2 regions of the Buttiauxella sp. AC142 genome follow, and region 2 is predicted to be linked to the other one. Evidence: predicted binding sites of a transcription regulator. Region 2 holds the regulator's gene; the other holds the start of a gene.
What was found. The regulator PhoB, encoded in region 2, activates phosphate uptake and scavenging genes when phosphate is short. The targets are predictions, from matches to a motif close to CTGTCATAAAACTGNCNNAT.
Positions count from the first base shown of each region.

Region 1 (7,686 bases), 2.0 Mb from region 2:
CGACTGGGATTTTGAAACGATGGAGCAGGTGGTGAATCAGCAGATCGACATTTTGCTCGCCGCCTGCGAAGCCAGCCCGGCAGAAGTGATTCTGGTGACGAACGAAGTCGGGATGGGGATTGTGCCGGAAAACCGCCTGGCGCGGCATTTCCGTGATATTGCCGGGCGCGTAAATCAACGTCTGGCGCAATGTGCCGATGAAGTCTGGCTGGTCGTTTCAGGGATTGGAGTGAAAATTAAATGATAGTTCGCCTGTTTTTCGCCACTTTGCAGTTTATGAGCCGCATTCCGGTGCGTGCGCGCTGGGCGGATGGTATCGAAACTCACCAATACGTGCGTGGCATTGTGACGTTCCCGTTTGTCGGCCTGCTGCTTGGTGCAATTGCTGGCGTCGTGTTTACGCTGTTGCAACCTTGGGCAGGTTTACCTTTGGCTGCAATGGGTTACGTGCTGGCGCTCGCATTATTGACTGGTGGTTTCCATCTTGATGGCCTTGCTGATACTTGCGATGGCATTTTCTCGGCACGAACTCGAGACCGCATGCTGGAAATCATGCGCGACAGCCGTCTTGGCACCCATGGCGGGCTGGCGCTGATCTTTGTAGTAGTGACCAAAGTGCTGGTGGTGAGCGAGCTGGCCCTACGCGATGGCAACATGCTGGCGGTGTTAGCGGCGGCTTCGGTTGCCGGGCGCAGTGCCTGTGTGCTGCTGATGTACAACCACAAGTATGCGCGTGAGAAAGGGCTAGGCAATCTGTTTATCGGCAAAGTGACGGGCACACAGGCGCTGCTGACGCTGGTTGGCGGTGCGGTGTTGTGCACGGTTCTGTTGCCGACTTCCGGGCTGCTGGCGCTGGCTATCACAATACTAGCGATGTATGGCCTCGGCCTGATGTTGAAGCGCACGCTCGGCGGGCAAACCGGCGACACGCTGGGTGCGGCGATTGAATTAGGCGAGCTGGTGTTTTTGTTGGCACTGCTGCGTTGATTTGTCGGATGACGCTGCGCTTATCCGACCTACAAAATGGTGGATAAGCGCAGCGTCATCCACCATTTTGTAAGGCTCTAAAGAGAATAAAATGCAAACACTAAACTCCCTTTTGGCAATGATTTCCCCGCTTGATAGCGATGCAATGGCTCGTGCACAACAGCACATTGATGGCCTGTTAAAGCCTTTCGGTAGCCTTGGGCGACTGGAGGCATTAGCAGTGCAACTGGCAGGAATGCCAGGCATGAAAAACGGCCTGAACACAAAACGCAAATCAATCTTCGTGATGTGCGCCGACCACGGCGTTTATGCTGAAGGCGTGGCGATTTCCCCGCAAATTGTGACCGCTATTCAGGCGATGAACATGACTCGCCATAACACAGGCGTATGCGTTTTAGGCGCGACCGTGGGTGCGGATATTCATGTGGTAGATGTCGGTATCGACAGCGATGCTCTGCCTGGTGTGCTGGATATGAAAGTGGCACGCGGCAGCGGCAACATCGCCCAAGGCCCGGCGATGAGTCGTGAGCAAGCCGAAGACTTGCTGCTGGCAACCATGCAATTGACCATGGCTAAGGCCGCAGAAGGCGTCACGCTGTTTGGCGTAGGGGAACTGGGTATGGCAAACACCACGCCTGCGGCGGCGATGGTTAGCGTGTTGACCGATAGCTCGCCTGATGATGTGGTTGGCATGGGCGCGAATTTCCCGAGTGACAAATTGCACCATAAAATCGCTGTGGTACGCCGGGCGATTGAAACGAATCAGCCAGATGCCGCGGACGGTATTGATGTGCTGGCGAAAGTGGGCGGTTTTGATCTCGTCGGCATGACCGGCGTGATGCTGGGTGCAGCAGCAGCAGGGCTTCCGGTGGTGCTTGATGGCTTCTTGTCGTATGCCTCAGCCCTCGCGGCATGCCAGATTGCACCGGGTGTGCGTGAATATCTGATTCCTTCGCATTTATCGGCTGAAAAAGGCGCGGTGATTGCGATGAGCAAGTTAGGGCTGGAGCCGTATTTGCAGATGGGCATGCGTTTAGGTGAAGGCAGCGGTGCGGCACTGGCGATGCATTTAGTGGATGCTGCGTGCGCGATGCATAACGAGATGGGGTCACTGGCAGACAGCAATATTGTGTTGCCGGGGTGAGTTCAAATTGATCGGGCTATTTTATTTGCTATTTTGAACCCGGGCAGTGCTCAAAATCCTCACGTACTACGTGTACGCTCCGGTTTTTCCGCGCTGTCCGAGTCCAAACTAGCTGCAACAATTACGCCCTGAGATCGGCGTTTGTCGATCACAACCTCTCGCCGTTCCTGGCGGCTCGACCCGGACTTCCGGTCAAAACGGAGGCGATTTATGCTGGACTCAAAGGTCAACGGCAAAAGCCGAAGCGGTTTTGACTTTGCCCCCGGTATAAATTGCCCCAGTGTTCACCATAAGTCAGGGTTGAGCTGCCGTCCGCCGTGAAAGAGAGCGATCGTCTGGAACGAATCGCGAACGACCCTGAACGTTGGGGAGAAGCTGGGGTTTACCGCGAAGCGGCGATTTAGAGGCCGGGAGCCGGGATTGCCAAGGGTGCTGCGGTTCAGTACACGGTAGCACCCTTGGCTCGTTCACCTTTCCGGTAATTACAGGGAACACTGAACGCTTAGTGAACGGAATAATTCCGATCCCATAAAGGCCAAATTGGATTAGCTTAGCTCACCTTAACCAGCGTCCGCCCCTGAACCGCATTATTCATAATGTCATCGGCAAATTTCGGTGCCTGCTCCAGACGAATCTCCGTCGTCGCCGTTTCATAGAAACTCTCCGGCAGCAATTCGGCCAGACGCTCCCACGCGGCAACTCGGCGCTCAATCGGCGCACTCACCGAATCCACACCTTGCAGGCGCACGTTACGCAGAATAAATGGCATCACGGTTGTTGGCAGCGAGAAACCACCCGCCAGACCACAGGCCGCGACACAACCGGAATAGTTCATCTGTGCCAGCAGTTTCGCCAGCACATTGCCGCCGACGGTATCGACTGCACCGGCCCACACTTGTTTTTCCAGCGGGCGAGTTTCAGCAAATTCACTGCGCGGCAGAATGCGGCTGGCACCCAACTGGCGCAGATAGTCGTGAGTGGATTCACGACCAGAAACTGCCACCACTTGATAACCCAACGCATGGAGCAGGGCGATGGCGGTGCTGCCCACGCCGCCGCTGGCGCCCGTGACCACCACTTCGCCACTTGCAGGGGTTACGCCTGCTTCTTCCAGTGCCATCACGCACAACATGGCGGTGAAGCCCGCTGTACCGACAATCATCGCTTTGCGTGCGGTTAAGCCCGCAGGCAGTGGCACCAGCCATTCGGATTTCACGCGTGCTTGTTCTGCCAGGCCGCCCCAATGATTTTCGCCCACGCCCCAGCCGGTCAGTACCACTTCCTGGCCCGCGCTAAAAGCAGAGTCGCTGCTCGCTGCCACGCGGCCTGCGAAATCAATGCCCGGCACCATCGGGAAGTTGCGGATGATTTTGCCTTTGCCGGTGATCGCCAGCGCATCTTTATAGTTCAGACTTGACCATTCAACGTTGACCAGCACATTTCCCAACTCTTCAGCCGGAACGGCAATTTGTTTTACTTCTGCCTGAGTCTGGCCTTCAACTTGTTCAAGTACGACTGCTTTCATGGTGAATCCTCATTCTATGAACCGGGTGTTCCGGTTGAGATGTATCTGATGCCCAACACGGTATACCCGTCGCGCCTGAGAATAAAGAACACAGACCCCATTACTTGCGTAAACGCCTGCTTTTTAGCAGGTTATAAGATTTTCCTATTTTAACTTTTCACCCTGCTCCTCGTATGTTTGAAACAAAAGTTTCTAACTGTTGTGACAAACGTTTCACATCAGCCTTTGAGGAGATAAGCATGCGTATTTTACGACTGACGACCGCAGTAGCCCTGGCACTGGTAAGTGCGCATGCGAGCGCGCTGGATAAGCTCAAATTGCAGCTCGACTGGATGCCAAACGGTGGCGATAAAGCGTTCGTTTTTGTGGGTGTTCAGGAAGGGTTTTACGCCGAAGAAGGACTGGATGTGACCATTCTGCCGGGGCGTGGCAGCAGCGACACGCTGACCAAAATCGCTTCGGGTGCGGCGGATATCGGTACTGGCGGGATTGCGTCATTAATGATGGCGCAGGCCGAAGGCGGTATTCCGGTGAAAGCCATTATGAGTATCTACTCGAAACAGCCTGATGCGATTTACTCCTGGCAGGGTAGCGGCGTGACTGACATGAAAAGCCTGAAAGGCAAAACGTTGGGTATCCCGACGTTCTCAGCCTCGAACGCGCTCTTGCCCATCATGCTGCAAAACAACGGCGTTGATCCTGACAGCGTAAAACAGATCAAAGCCGATCCTGGCACGCTGGTGCCGATGCTGGCGCAGGGGCGTGTTGACGGCGTGGTGGTGTGGTCAACCAACCGCCCGAGTATTGAAGCCACGCTGACCCAGGTCGGCAAAAAACCGCTGGAACTGGCGTGGACCGATTACGGCCTCGATGGTTATGGCCTGTCGTTTTTCGCTTCGGATAAGTTAATTAATGAGAAACCCGATGTGGTGGCGCGCTTCCTGCGGGCGGCGAAAAAGTCTATCGAGTTTAGCCTCGCGCACCCGGATAAAGCCGCTGCGGACCAAAAAGCCATGGTGCCAGAAGCAGACGTCGCGATGCTGGAAGCCGATTTCAATGTCACAAAACCGCTGATTAATAATGAAATCAGCCAGAAGGATGGGCTGGGGCAATTCGATCCGGTGCTGTTAAAACACACCTGGGAATGGGTCGCAAAATCAATGAAATATCCGCTTGATAAAGTGACCCCGGAAACGCTGGTTGACCGTCGATACCTCGCTAAGTAAGGGAATGCCATGCAGCCTGTTATAGAGTTGAGTGATGTTAATCAAACGTTTATATCCGCCGATGGCACCCAGGTTACCGCGCTTGATAAAGTGAATCTGACGCTGCGCCGCCATGAATTTGTCTCGTTTATTGGCCCGTCAGGCTGCGGGAAATCGACCATCTTGCGTTTGATTGCCGGGCTGCTCAAACCGAGCAGCGGCACGATTTCGGTGTATGGCAAACCTGTGACCGAACCGCGTGACGAAATGGGTTTTGTGTTCCAGAAACCGACGCTGCTGCCGTGGCTTAACGTGCTCGATAACATCACCTTTCCGATGAAGCACAAATATGGTCGCGTCGATGCCAAAGATATTGCGCGTGGGCATGAACTGCTGGAAATGACCGGCTTGACGCAGTTTGCAGGCAAACGCCCGGCGGAGCTGTCTGGCGGCATGCAACAACGCGTTTCCATTGCTCGTTCGCTGCTGCATGACCCGGATATTTTGCTGATGGATGAACCGTTTTCCGCTCTCGATTCCCTGACGCGCGATGAAATGAGCTTTGAATTAATGCGCATCTGGAACGAACGCCCGAAAACGGTGCTGTTCGTTACCCACTCGATTCAGGAGGCGCTGCTGCTTTCCGACCGAATTGTGGTGATGAGTGCGCGCCCCGGTCGGGTCAGTGAGATTATTGATGTGCCGCTGGAGCGCCCAAGAAATGAAGAGACGCTGAACCATCCGCTGTTCCACGAGTTAACGGCGCAGATCCGCCACAAAGTGTTTAGCCGTCGCAAGGAGCCTGTATGAGAGCGTTTCTGGAAAAGTACATCGCGCTGCTGGCGCTGGTGGTGGCGATTTTGATTTGGGAGGGCGCGTGTAAATTATTCGCCATTCCGGTGTTTATCCTGCCGTCGCCGTCGGCCATTTTTGCTTCAGTAAGCACGCTGGATGCCGGGCGTTGGTTGACGCATATTCTGGCGACGTTAAGCGTGGCATTAAGCGGTTTCCTGCTGGCGATTGTGATTGCGCTGCCGCTTGCCATTGCTATTGTCAGCTCTAAATTGCTCGCCCGCCTGGTGTTACCATGGCTGATTGTGATTCAGTCCACGCCGGTTGTGGCAATTGCGCCCATTATTGTCGTCACGCTCGGTTCCGGCATGTTGCCGCGGGTGGTGATCACCACGCTGATTTCCTTTTTCCCACTGGTGATTTCCACCGCCACCGGTATGACTTCAGTGCCTGCTGAATTGCTCGAACTCTCGAAAACCCTGCGTGCACCGCGTAACCGTGAATACTGGCAAATCCGTATGCCCTATGCTGTGCCATATATTTTCAGTGCGCTGAAAGTGGCGATTACGCTGTCGATCATCGGTGCGGTAGTCGCGGAGTTTGTCGCCGCCGATCAGGGGCTGGGTTATTTGATTTTGTTCAGCACCTCATCATTCAAAATCCCCCTGGCCTTCGCCAGTCTGTTCCTGCTGGTGGTGTGTAGTTTGACCCTTTATGGCCTGGTGAGCTGGTTGCAAAAACGCCTGTTCCCGTGGAGCCTTGATGCAAAATAAGGATGGAAAAATATGTCACTAAAACGTGGGCCTGGGCCGAACCAAGAACAAATTTTACGCCACCTGCGCCGCTCTAATGCCGTGGCGCAGCGAGCGATTGCCCTCGGGCATCATCCGTTTGGCGCGCTGTTAGTCGCGCCGGATAACGAAACTGTGCTGCTCGAGCAGTGCAACATCGACACTGTAAACCATGCGGAATCGACGCTTGCGCGAGTCGCCGCCACCAATTACACCGCCGAATATTTGTGGCAATGCACGCTGTATACCGCCGTCGAGCCATGTTGTATGTGCGCGGGAACCGCGTACTGGGCGAACATCGGGCGGGTGGTTTTCGGCATGTACGAAAGCCAATTGCTGGAGGCGACAGGCAGCCACGAAGAAAACCCGACGATGAGCGTGTCATCGAAATATGTTTTTGAGCATTGCCAGAAACCGGTGGAGTTGATCGGCCCGGTGCCGGAAATCATCGAAGAGACGAGGGCGATGCAGCAGGCGTTTTGGTCGACGCGGTAGGGGGGGCGGGTCGGGTAAGCGTTAGCGTCACCCGACATTAATTCGATATTAAAACGCTTAACCCTGCAATGGCAGCGTGGTTAAACAGGTCTGGCTGTCTTTATGTGTCGCAATCGGCGCGCTGGCCGTTTTGCCCTGATAGTTCACTTCAATTGTGCCTTCGATATCACGAGGTAGCCACACGCCGACAAACCCGTTGGCGTGGCTGGTCATGCTTTTCTGAACCAGGATTTTGCCGCTTTTATCCGTCACTTTTACCTCAAATGGTGTATTCGCCAACTCTCCACGACAGCCCGACAGGCTGTGGTTAAAGCACGGGTGGGTTTGCGTCAGATACGGTGCGAATGACAGATAAAACTTATCGCCCAACGGGTAGCTGAACTGCTGCGTGCCATCGGATAATTTCAACTCGGTGCTGGTGATACCTGCGTTATATGGCAGCGGACGCGCCTGAGTCGATCCGTCGATCGCTTCCACCATTTGCTCGGTGGTTTTTCCCGCTAAACCGTGTGCTGCGAGAAATTCTGCATCAGATTGAGCGGCGATTGCAGAGCCGCTGATGCTTAGTGCCAGCAATGCGAACAGTATATTTCGTTTCATCAATGATTCCTTTCTAAAGAGAGAGTTAAGCTACGGCAAACTCTAAACCTTCCTGTAAGGGGAGGGTCAAAAGGATATGCAAAACTTTACGTTTTATAGGGTTATTTGTAGTCAGTCTTTTTCATCATTGGAACCTTCCTTCCGCTT
Region 1 is NZ_CEEDCH010000001.1:2,770,895-2,778,580, reverse strand. It holds gene cobU (bifunctional adenosylcobinamide kinase/adenosylcobinamide-phosphate guanylyltransferase) at 1-244, shown strand, start outside; gene cobS (adenosylcobinamide-GDP ribazoletransferase) at 244-987, shown strand; gene cobT (nicotinate-nucleotide--dimethylbenzimidazole phosphoribosyltransferase) at 1,079-2,131, shown strand; gene acuI (acrylyl-CoA reductase (NADPH)) at 2,682-3,656, opposite strand; gene AC0IWZ_RS12965 (ABC transporter substrate-binding protein) at 3,896-4,882, shown strand; gene AC0IWZ_RS12960 (ABC transporter ATP-binding protein) at 4,892-5,671, shown strand; gene AC0IWZ_RS12955 (ABC transporter permease) at 5,668-6,426, shown strand; gene AC0IWZ_RS12950 (nucleoside deaminase) at 6,439-6,939, shown strand; gene cueP (copper-binding periplasmic metallochaperone CueP) at 6,997-7,539, opposite strand.
Region 1: the regulator PhoB is predicted to act here: its motif matches at 3,856-3,875, upstream of acuI (acrylyl-CoA reductase (NADPH)).

Region 2 (7,686 bases):
CCGGCAATCAAGCCAGCCCAAATGGTATAGCGCGTCAGCAGGCGGGATTCAGTCACCCCACGAGAACGCGCGGCGTTGACAATCACTATGCCGAATACCAGCGATGCCAAGGTATCCATGGTGAGATAACCATTCACGAAGCCGTTTGAGAACGCAGCATTCTGATACGCTTCAGTCGCCGTGCTGATACCACCCGCAGGCCACAACATTGCGCCCGCAGCCAATGCCAGCAGCGCGACAATTTTTACCGGGGCCAGCACATGGCCAACGGTGTCTAAAAGTTTGCCCGGATACAGCGAAACGCCGATCACAATCGCAAAGTAAACCAGGCTGTAGATAAACAGCGGTAACTCACCGGTACCGACCAGCGGGGCAATTCCCACTTCAAAAGAAACGGTAGCAGTACGCGGCGTGGCGAACAGCGGCCCAACAGCCAGATAGCAGATAGTGGCTAACAACACACCAGCACGGCGGCCAATTGGCGAACTGAGGCTATCAATGCCCCCACCGACACGAGCGATGGCGACAATAGTCAGCACTGGCAGGCCTACAGCCGTCACCAGGAAGCCAAGTGACGCAATCCAAACGTGTTCACCCGCTTGTAGCCCCACCATAGGAGGGAAAATGATATTGCCTGCGCCGACAAACAGCGCAAAGGTCATAAAGCCCAGTGCGAGGATGTCTCGAGATTTCAAATGATGGGTCATAAAATATTTGCAGCCTGTGGATGTGTGGTGTTGAAAGTATTCAAATTTTTATACCTGTTAACTCGGCATAAAAGCGGCAATCAGTAGACTCGACAGCGGAAAATCCTTTCCGGGATCGGTGGAGAAGAATAGTTGTTTGAATTACCACTCATATCCAGTCGGTCTGCCAATCACAGGGCGGCAATTAAAACGCTTATAGCGTTTGAAGGCAAGAACGGATCCAGAAACCAGATTGATATCCTTTAATTAACAACATATTTAGTGAATCTGATTAATCATAAGAAAAGATTATGGTCTTTTGTGTGGTTAAATTATAAACAATCGAGGATTTTTTATTAACATGTGGGCAAAAAAAACACAGGCCAGAAAACTGGCCTGTGGAAAGTTATTTTGACACTTATTGCGCTAATGTCGGATGACGCTTCGCTTATCCAGGCGACGAAAACTGATTATCAGTCTATTTCTCGCTAACGATTAAACGCTCGGGCAAAACAAAGGAAAACGTCGAACCTTTGCCCGGCTGGCTTTCAATATTCAGGCGTGCGTCATGGTGACTTAAAGCGTGTTTGACTATCGCCAGCCCAAGCCCGCTGCCGCCCGTCTGACGCGAACGCGCTTTGTCGACGCGGTAAAAACGCTCCGTCAGGCGCGGAAGGTGTTCTGCTGAAATCCCCGGACCATTATCAGTCACGCTAAAACTTGCCCCACCCGCCACGCGTTTCCAGCTCACCGTAATATGCGTGCCTTCTGGCGTATGGTTGACCGAGTTATAAACAAGATTGGAAATCGCACTCCTGAGTTGCTCGTCATTGCCAAAGACTTTCAGCGTGGGGTCGATATCAAATTGTATCGTCTGCCGTTCATGGCTGAGAGTTTGCGCCTCACGCTCTACAACACGCAGCATCAGCGGCACATCAATCTTTTCATTGAGCACCATGGCCGGAGCGGCTTCTATTTTTGAAAGCGTCAGAAGCTGCTTAACCAACCCTTCCATGCGCGAAGTTTGCTCGCGCATCGTGCCTAATGCTTTCTCACGCAGCGGCCCTTCAAGCGTCTGGTCCTGCATCATCTCCAGATAACCTTGCAGCACCGTGAGCGGCGTTCGCAGTTCGTGGCTGACGTTAGCAAAGAAATTACGTCGCGCCCCTTCGAGCTGGTGCATCTGAGTCACATCGCGAGCCACCAGCAGCCACTGCTCATCGCTGTAGGGCATCACACGGAACTCCAGATGGCGTCCCGTATTGAGTACCAAAGTTAACGGACGTGAAAACTCTTTTTGCGACAGATAGCGAGTAAATTCCGGGTAGCGCAATAAGTTAAGGATGTTCTGCCCGTTATCGTCCGGCCAGCGTAACCCCAGCAATTGTTGCGCCAGACCGTTACACCAAAAAATCGTCCCTTCTTCCGTGGTCAGAACTACCGCATCGGGCAGCGATTCGGCTCCGCTACGAAAACGCTTAATCAGATTACCTAACTCTTTGCGGCGCTTTTTGTTACGCAACTGCATCTGATGAAGACCGTACAACAGGGGATCCCAACTCCCGCGGCCTGGCGGCGGCGTCATACTGCGATCCACCCACAGCCACCACGATAAACGCAGTAAATTCCAGAAATGCCAAACCAGCAGTCCGGTAACTGCCAGTAATAAAAACCACGGTAAATGGCCGAAAATAAGACCTAAGATGGCGGCGGGTATGCAACAGAGCACCAGCTCCATCACTAACCTTTTCCATGATAACCTTTCCAGCACGCGTCATTCTCCTGACAAGGAATTAAAAGCGGGTTGAGAACCGATAACCCGTACCGCGTACTGTTTGTACCATTCTGTCATGTCCACTATGTTCAAGCGCTTTGCGTAACCGCCGAATATGTACGTCCACCGTTCGGTCTTCGACATAAACATTGGTGCCCCATACATGATTAAGCAGTTGCTCACGGCTATACACCCGTTCCGGGTGTGTCATAAAGAAGTGTAATAATTTAAATTCTGTTGGCCCCATATCCAACGGGTTCTCACCAGTCATGACGCGGTGCGATGACGGATCAAGGCTCAGTCCGTGCATCTCAATCACCTCTTCCACCGCCATCGGAGAGATGCGGCGCATCACAGCTTTAATGCGTGCCACCAGCTCCTTCGGGGAAAACGGTTTGGTAATATAGTCATCGGCTCCAACTTCAAGCCCTCGCACGCGGTCTTCTTCTTCGCCACGCGCCGTCAGCATCATGACAGGGATTTCACGTGTTAATGCTTCACGTTTCAGATGCTTAATGAATTGAATACCTGAACCACCCGGTAACATCCAGTCCAGTAAAATTAAATCCGGAAAGGGTTCGATAAGCAGATTCACTGCACTGTCATAATCTTCCGCTTCTACAGGATGAAAACCGTTTTGTTCGAGCACAAAGCTCACCATTTCACGGATTGGAGCTTCATCTTCTACGACTAAAATACGCTTCGCCATGATTCGCCCTGCTCAAGGAATAATTATTGTTGTTTCAATGCGGTGCCATTATGCGTCAGATTTATGACAGATTTATGAAAAACATAAATGCCTGGCGACTCATCACAATGAATTATGACACTCAATTGTGTCGTTCTTGCTCATCCGCTTTATAATCCCGCCACGCTTTTTTATGCCAAGGGACAACCAATGCGCATTATTCACACATCAGACTGGCATCTTGGTCAAAATTTTTATACCAAAAGCCGTGGGCCAGAGCACCAGGCGTTTCTTGAATGGTTGCTGCAAGCCGCAGTCGAGCATGATGTGGATGCGATAATTGTCGCAGGCGATATTTTTGATACCGGCTCGCCGCCGAGTTACGCGCGCGAATTGTATAACCGTTTTGTGGTGCAACTGCAGCAAACCGGCTGCTCCCTTGTGGTGCTGGCGGGAAACCACGATTCCGTTGCCACGCTGAATGAATCTCGTGAATTAATGGCGTGCCTGAATACTTATGTCATCGCCAGTGCGCGGCATGATGCCAGCCAGCAAGCTATCGTACTCAACACTAAATCGGGCGAACCGGGTGCCATTCTTTGTCCGATTCCGTTCCTGCGCCCCCGGGATATTCAAAACAGCCAGGCGGGACTTTCCGGCCACGAAAAGCAGCGTTCGTTGATGGAAGCCATCAGCGAACATTACCAGCAGTGTTACACCGCCGCCTGCGAATTACGCGCTGATGCGAAGCTGCCGATTATCGCTACCGGCCATTTAACCACCGTGGGTGTAACCAAAAGCGATGCGGTGCGCGATATTTACATCGGCACGCTGGATGCTTTCCCGGCGCAGCATTTCCCTGCTGCCGACTACATCGCACTCGGCCATATCCATCGCGCCCAACTCATTGGTGGCACTGAACATATTCGCTATAGCGGCTCGCCCATCCCGTTAAGTTTTGACGAAACGGGCAAGAACAAAAGTGTTTATCTGGTTGAGTTTGCCGAAGGCGTGCTTCATGAAGTGACTCCGCTGACGGTGCCTGTCAGCCAGCCTTTAGCGGTCATCAAAGGTTCTCTGAGTGAAATCGAACAGCAACTCGCGCAGTGGTGCGATGCACCAGCAGAACCCAAAGTTTGGCTGGATATTGAAATCGCTACCGAAGAATATCTGCATGATATGCAACGCCATATTCAGCAATTAACCGAAACGCTCCCCGTCGAAGTGGTGTTGCTGCGCCGCAGCCGCGAACAGCGCGAGCGCGTTATCGCCCAGCAACATAAAGAAACGCTGAGTGAACTGACGGTTGAAGAGGTTTTTGAGCGCCGCCTGGTTCAGGAAGACACCTCCGAAGAACGAGCGCAACGTTTGCGAACGCTATTTGCCCAAACGGTGGCGAGCCTGCATGACGTGGAGGAAGAAGCATGAAAATCCTTAGCCTGCGCCTAAAAAATCTCAACTCCCTGAAAGGGGAATGGAAAGTCGATTTCACCCGCGAACCGTTCGCCAGCAACGGTTTGTTTGCCATAACCGGGCCAACAGGAGCAGGGAAAACCACGCTGCTCGATGCGATTTGTCTCGCGCTTTACCACCAGACACCGCGCCTCAATACCGTCACGCAATCGCAAAATGATCTCATGACGCGCGATACCGCCGAATGCCTGGCGGAAGTGGAATTTGAAGTAAAAGGAGTTGCCTATCGTGCCTTCTGGAGCCAGAACCGGGCGCGCAATGCGGCCAACGGCAATCTACAAGCCCCGCGTGTCGAGCTTGCAGAAGTGGCAAGTGGCAGGATTATTGCCGATAAAGTGAAAGACAAACTTGAGGTTACGGCCAAACTTACCGGTCTGGATTACGACCGTTTCACCCGCTCAATGATGCTATCCCAGGGTCAGTTTGCCGCGTTCTTAAATGCCAATGCCAATGACCGCGCCTCTTTGCTCGAAGAGCTGACCGGAACTGAAATTTACGGCACCGTTTCTGCGGCGGTGTTCGAGAATCATAAAAATGTGCGCAGCCAGCTTGAGAACCTACAAGCGCAGGCCGCTGGCGTAGCGTTGTTAAGTGAAGAGCAGCACCAGCGGCTTTCTGAGAGTTTGCAGACCTTGAGCGCTGAAGAAAAAGCGCTACTCGCAGAACAAATGAAACTCCAGCAGCATCAGCAATGGCTAGGCCAACTGACGCAGTTCACGCAAAAACATGCGCAGGCAGAACAATCGTTGAATGCGGCGAACCGGGCAATAGAAGCTGCCGCCCCAGAATTAGATAAACTGACTCGCGCACAACCGGCAGAAAAACTGCGCCCTGACTGGCAACGTTTGCAGGAGTTGCAGGCAACGTTGCAAAACACACATGCTCAGTGTGAAGAAGTGAATGCTCGCTTACATCAGGCGACAGTACGACGCCAGCAGACACGGCAGGCTGCCGCAAGCATGGCTGCAAAACTCACGCAGGAAAGCACGCAACTCCAGGAATGGCTGAAATCTCACGACCGATACAGCCAATGGGGGACTGAGCTGGCGGGCTGGCGCATGGGGTTTGGTCAGCAGCAGCGTGAGGCTGAAAAACTACAGGAATTGCAGCGTAATATCGATTCAAGCCAGAAGAAGCTCGAACTTCTGCCAGTCGCTGAAATGTCTATCAGTGCTGATGAAGTAAGTGCCTACTTACAAGCAACGATGGCTGCACGTCCGCAGCGCCAGCAGCTCGCCACATTACAGCCTCAATTTTCATCGCTTCTCAAACGCAAATCGCAGCAACAACAAGAGATTGCCGCCCTCGAAAAACAAATTTCCGAGGGTGATGCGGAGCTGGTTTTAAAGCGCCAGCAATATAAAGAACGCCGCCAGCATGAGAGTGATCTCGAGAAAGTGTGTGAGCTTGAACTGCGTATCGTCAGCCTTGAAGCCGAGCGCGCTCGTTTACAGCCTCATCAACCTTGCCCTCTGTGCGGCTCGACGCAACATCCGGCGGTCTCTGATTATCAGGCGATTCAGCCCGGAGAAAATCAGCAGCGGCTAACCGAGCTTAAACGTGAAGTCGCCATTCTTGCGGAAGCGGGCTTTGCGATGAAAGGCCAGCTTGATACGCAGCGTAAACAGCGCGAAAACCTGCTGGCGGCTATCACTGCGCTGAACGAAGAAGAAAACGGATTGCGCTTACGCTGGCAACAACTGTGCGCAAATCTGCAACTGACTCTCGCGCCGGAAGACGACCTCCAGCAGTGGCTGGAAAGCGAAGAACAGCGCGAACAACAGTTACATCACTTAAGCCAGCGCATTGTGCTGGAAGAGCAGCTTGCTCAGACACGTGCTCAACACGCTAAACTTGTCGCTGAAATTGCTATACAGCGCGAAGCAATCACTACCGCGCTTAATAACGCTGGGCTGCAATACCCGACTCCTGGCGAAGAGAATAACTGGCTGGCGGAGCGTCAGCAGGAATTACAACAGTGGCAACAGCGCCATGAACAGCTTCCCCGCGTGCAACAGCAACTGACGTTGCTGGAAAATATTCTCAGCACATTTGTTGACGATGGCACCACGCCTGCACCGCTAGCGGAAAACGAACAAAATGCGGCGTTACAGAACTGGCATAGCCTGCACAGTGATTGTATTGCGCTGGAAAGCCAGTGGCGGACGCTGCAACAGCAACAAAAGCAAGAAGAAACGCGCGTTGCTCAGGCAAGCGAGCAATTTCTCGCAGCACTCGCCGCCAGCCCGTTTGCTGATGCGCAAACATTCCAGGCAGCGTTGCTGGATGAAGCCGAATGCCAAAGACTCGAACTTAAAAAACAACAGCTTGAGCAACAACTTCAGCAGCAGACCGTGCTCTTCGGGCAGGTTGAAAAAGCATTGGCAGAACACAAATCTGCACGCCCGGAAACGCTGGTTGCCGATGTCGAGCTTAATGCCCTGCAAGACCAACTGACGCAATGCAATCAGCAGCTGCGCGACAACACGACACAGCAGGGGCAAATTCAGCAACAGCTCCGCCATGACGCAGAAAACCGCCAGCGCCAGCAAGGGTTGATGCAGTCTATTGTTGAGTGCCAGCAGCAAGTTGAAGACTGGGGCTATCTCAATGCGCTGATTGGTTCGAAGGAAGGTGACAAATTCCGTAAATTTGCCCAGGGACTGACGCTCGATAACTTAGTGTGGCTGGCAAACAACCAGCTCAACCGTTTACACGGGCGCTATTTGCTGCAACGCAAAGACAGCGAAGCGCTGGAATTGCAGGTGGTCGATACCTGGCAGGCCGATGCGGTGCGCGACACTCGCACGCTTTCTGGCGGAGAGAGTTTCCTGGTCAGTCTTGCACTCGCGCTGGCACTTTCAGACCTGGTCAGCCATAAAACACGAATCGACTCGCTATTCCTTGATGAAGGTTTTGGCACACTGGATGCAGAAACGCTGGATACCGCGCTGGATGCGCTCGACACGCTTAACGCCAGCGGTAAAACCATCGGGGTTATTAGCCACGTCGAAGCGATGAAAGAGCGTATTCCGGTGCAGATTAAGGTGAAGAAGATTAACGGA
Region 2 is NZ_CEEDCH010000001.1:809,600-817,285, reverse strand. It holds gene brnQ (branched-chain amino acid transporter carrier protein BrnQ) at 1-707, opposite strand, end outside; gene phoR (phosphate regulon sensor histidine kinase PhoR) at 1,165-2,457, opposite strand; gene phoB (phosphate response regulator transcription factor PhoB) at 2,480-3,169, opposite strand; gene sbcD (exonuclease subunit SbcD) at 3,359-4,576, shown strand; gene sbcC (exonuclease subunit SbcC) at 4,573-7,686, shown strand, end outside.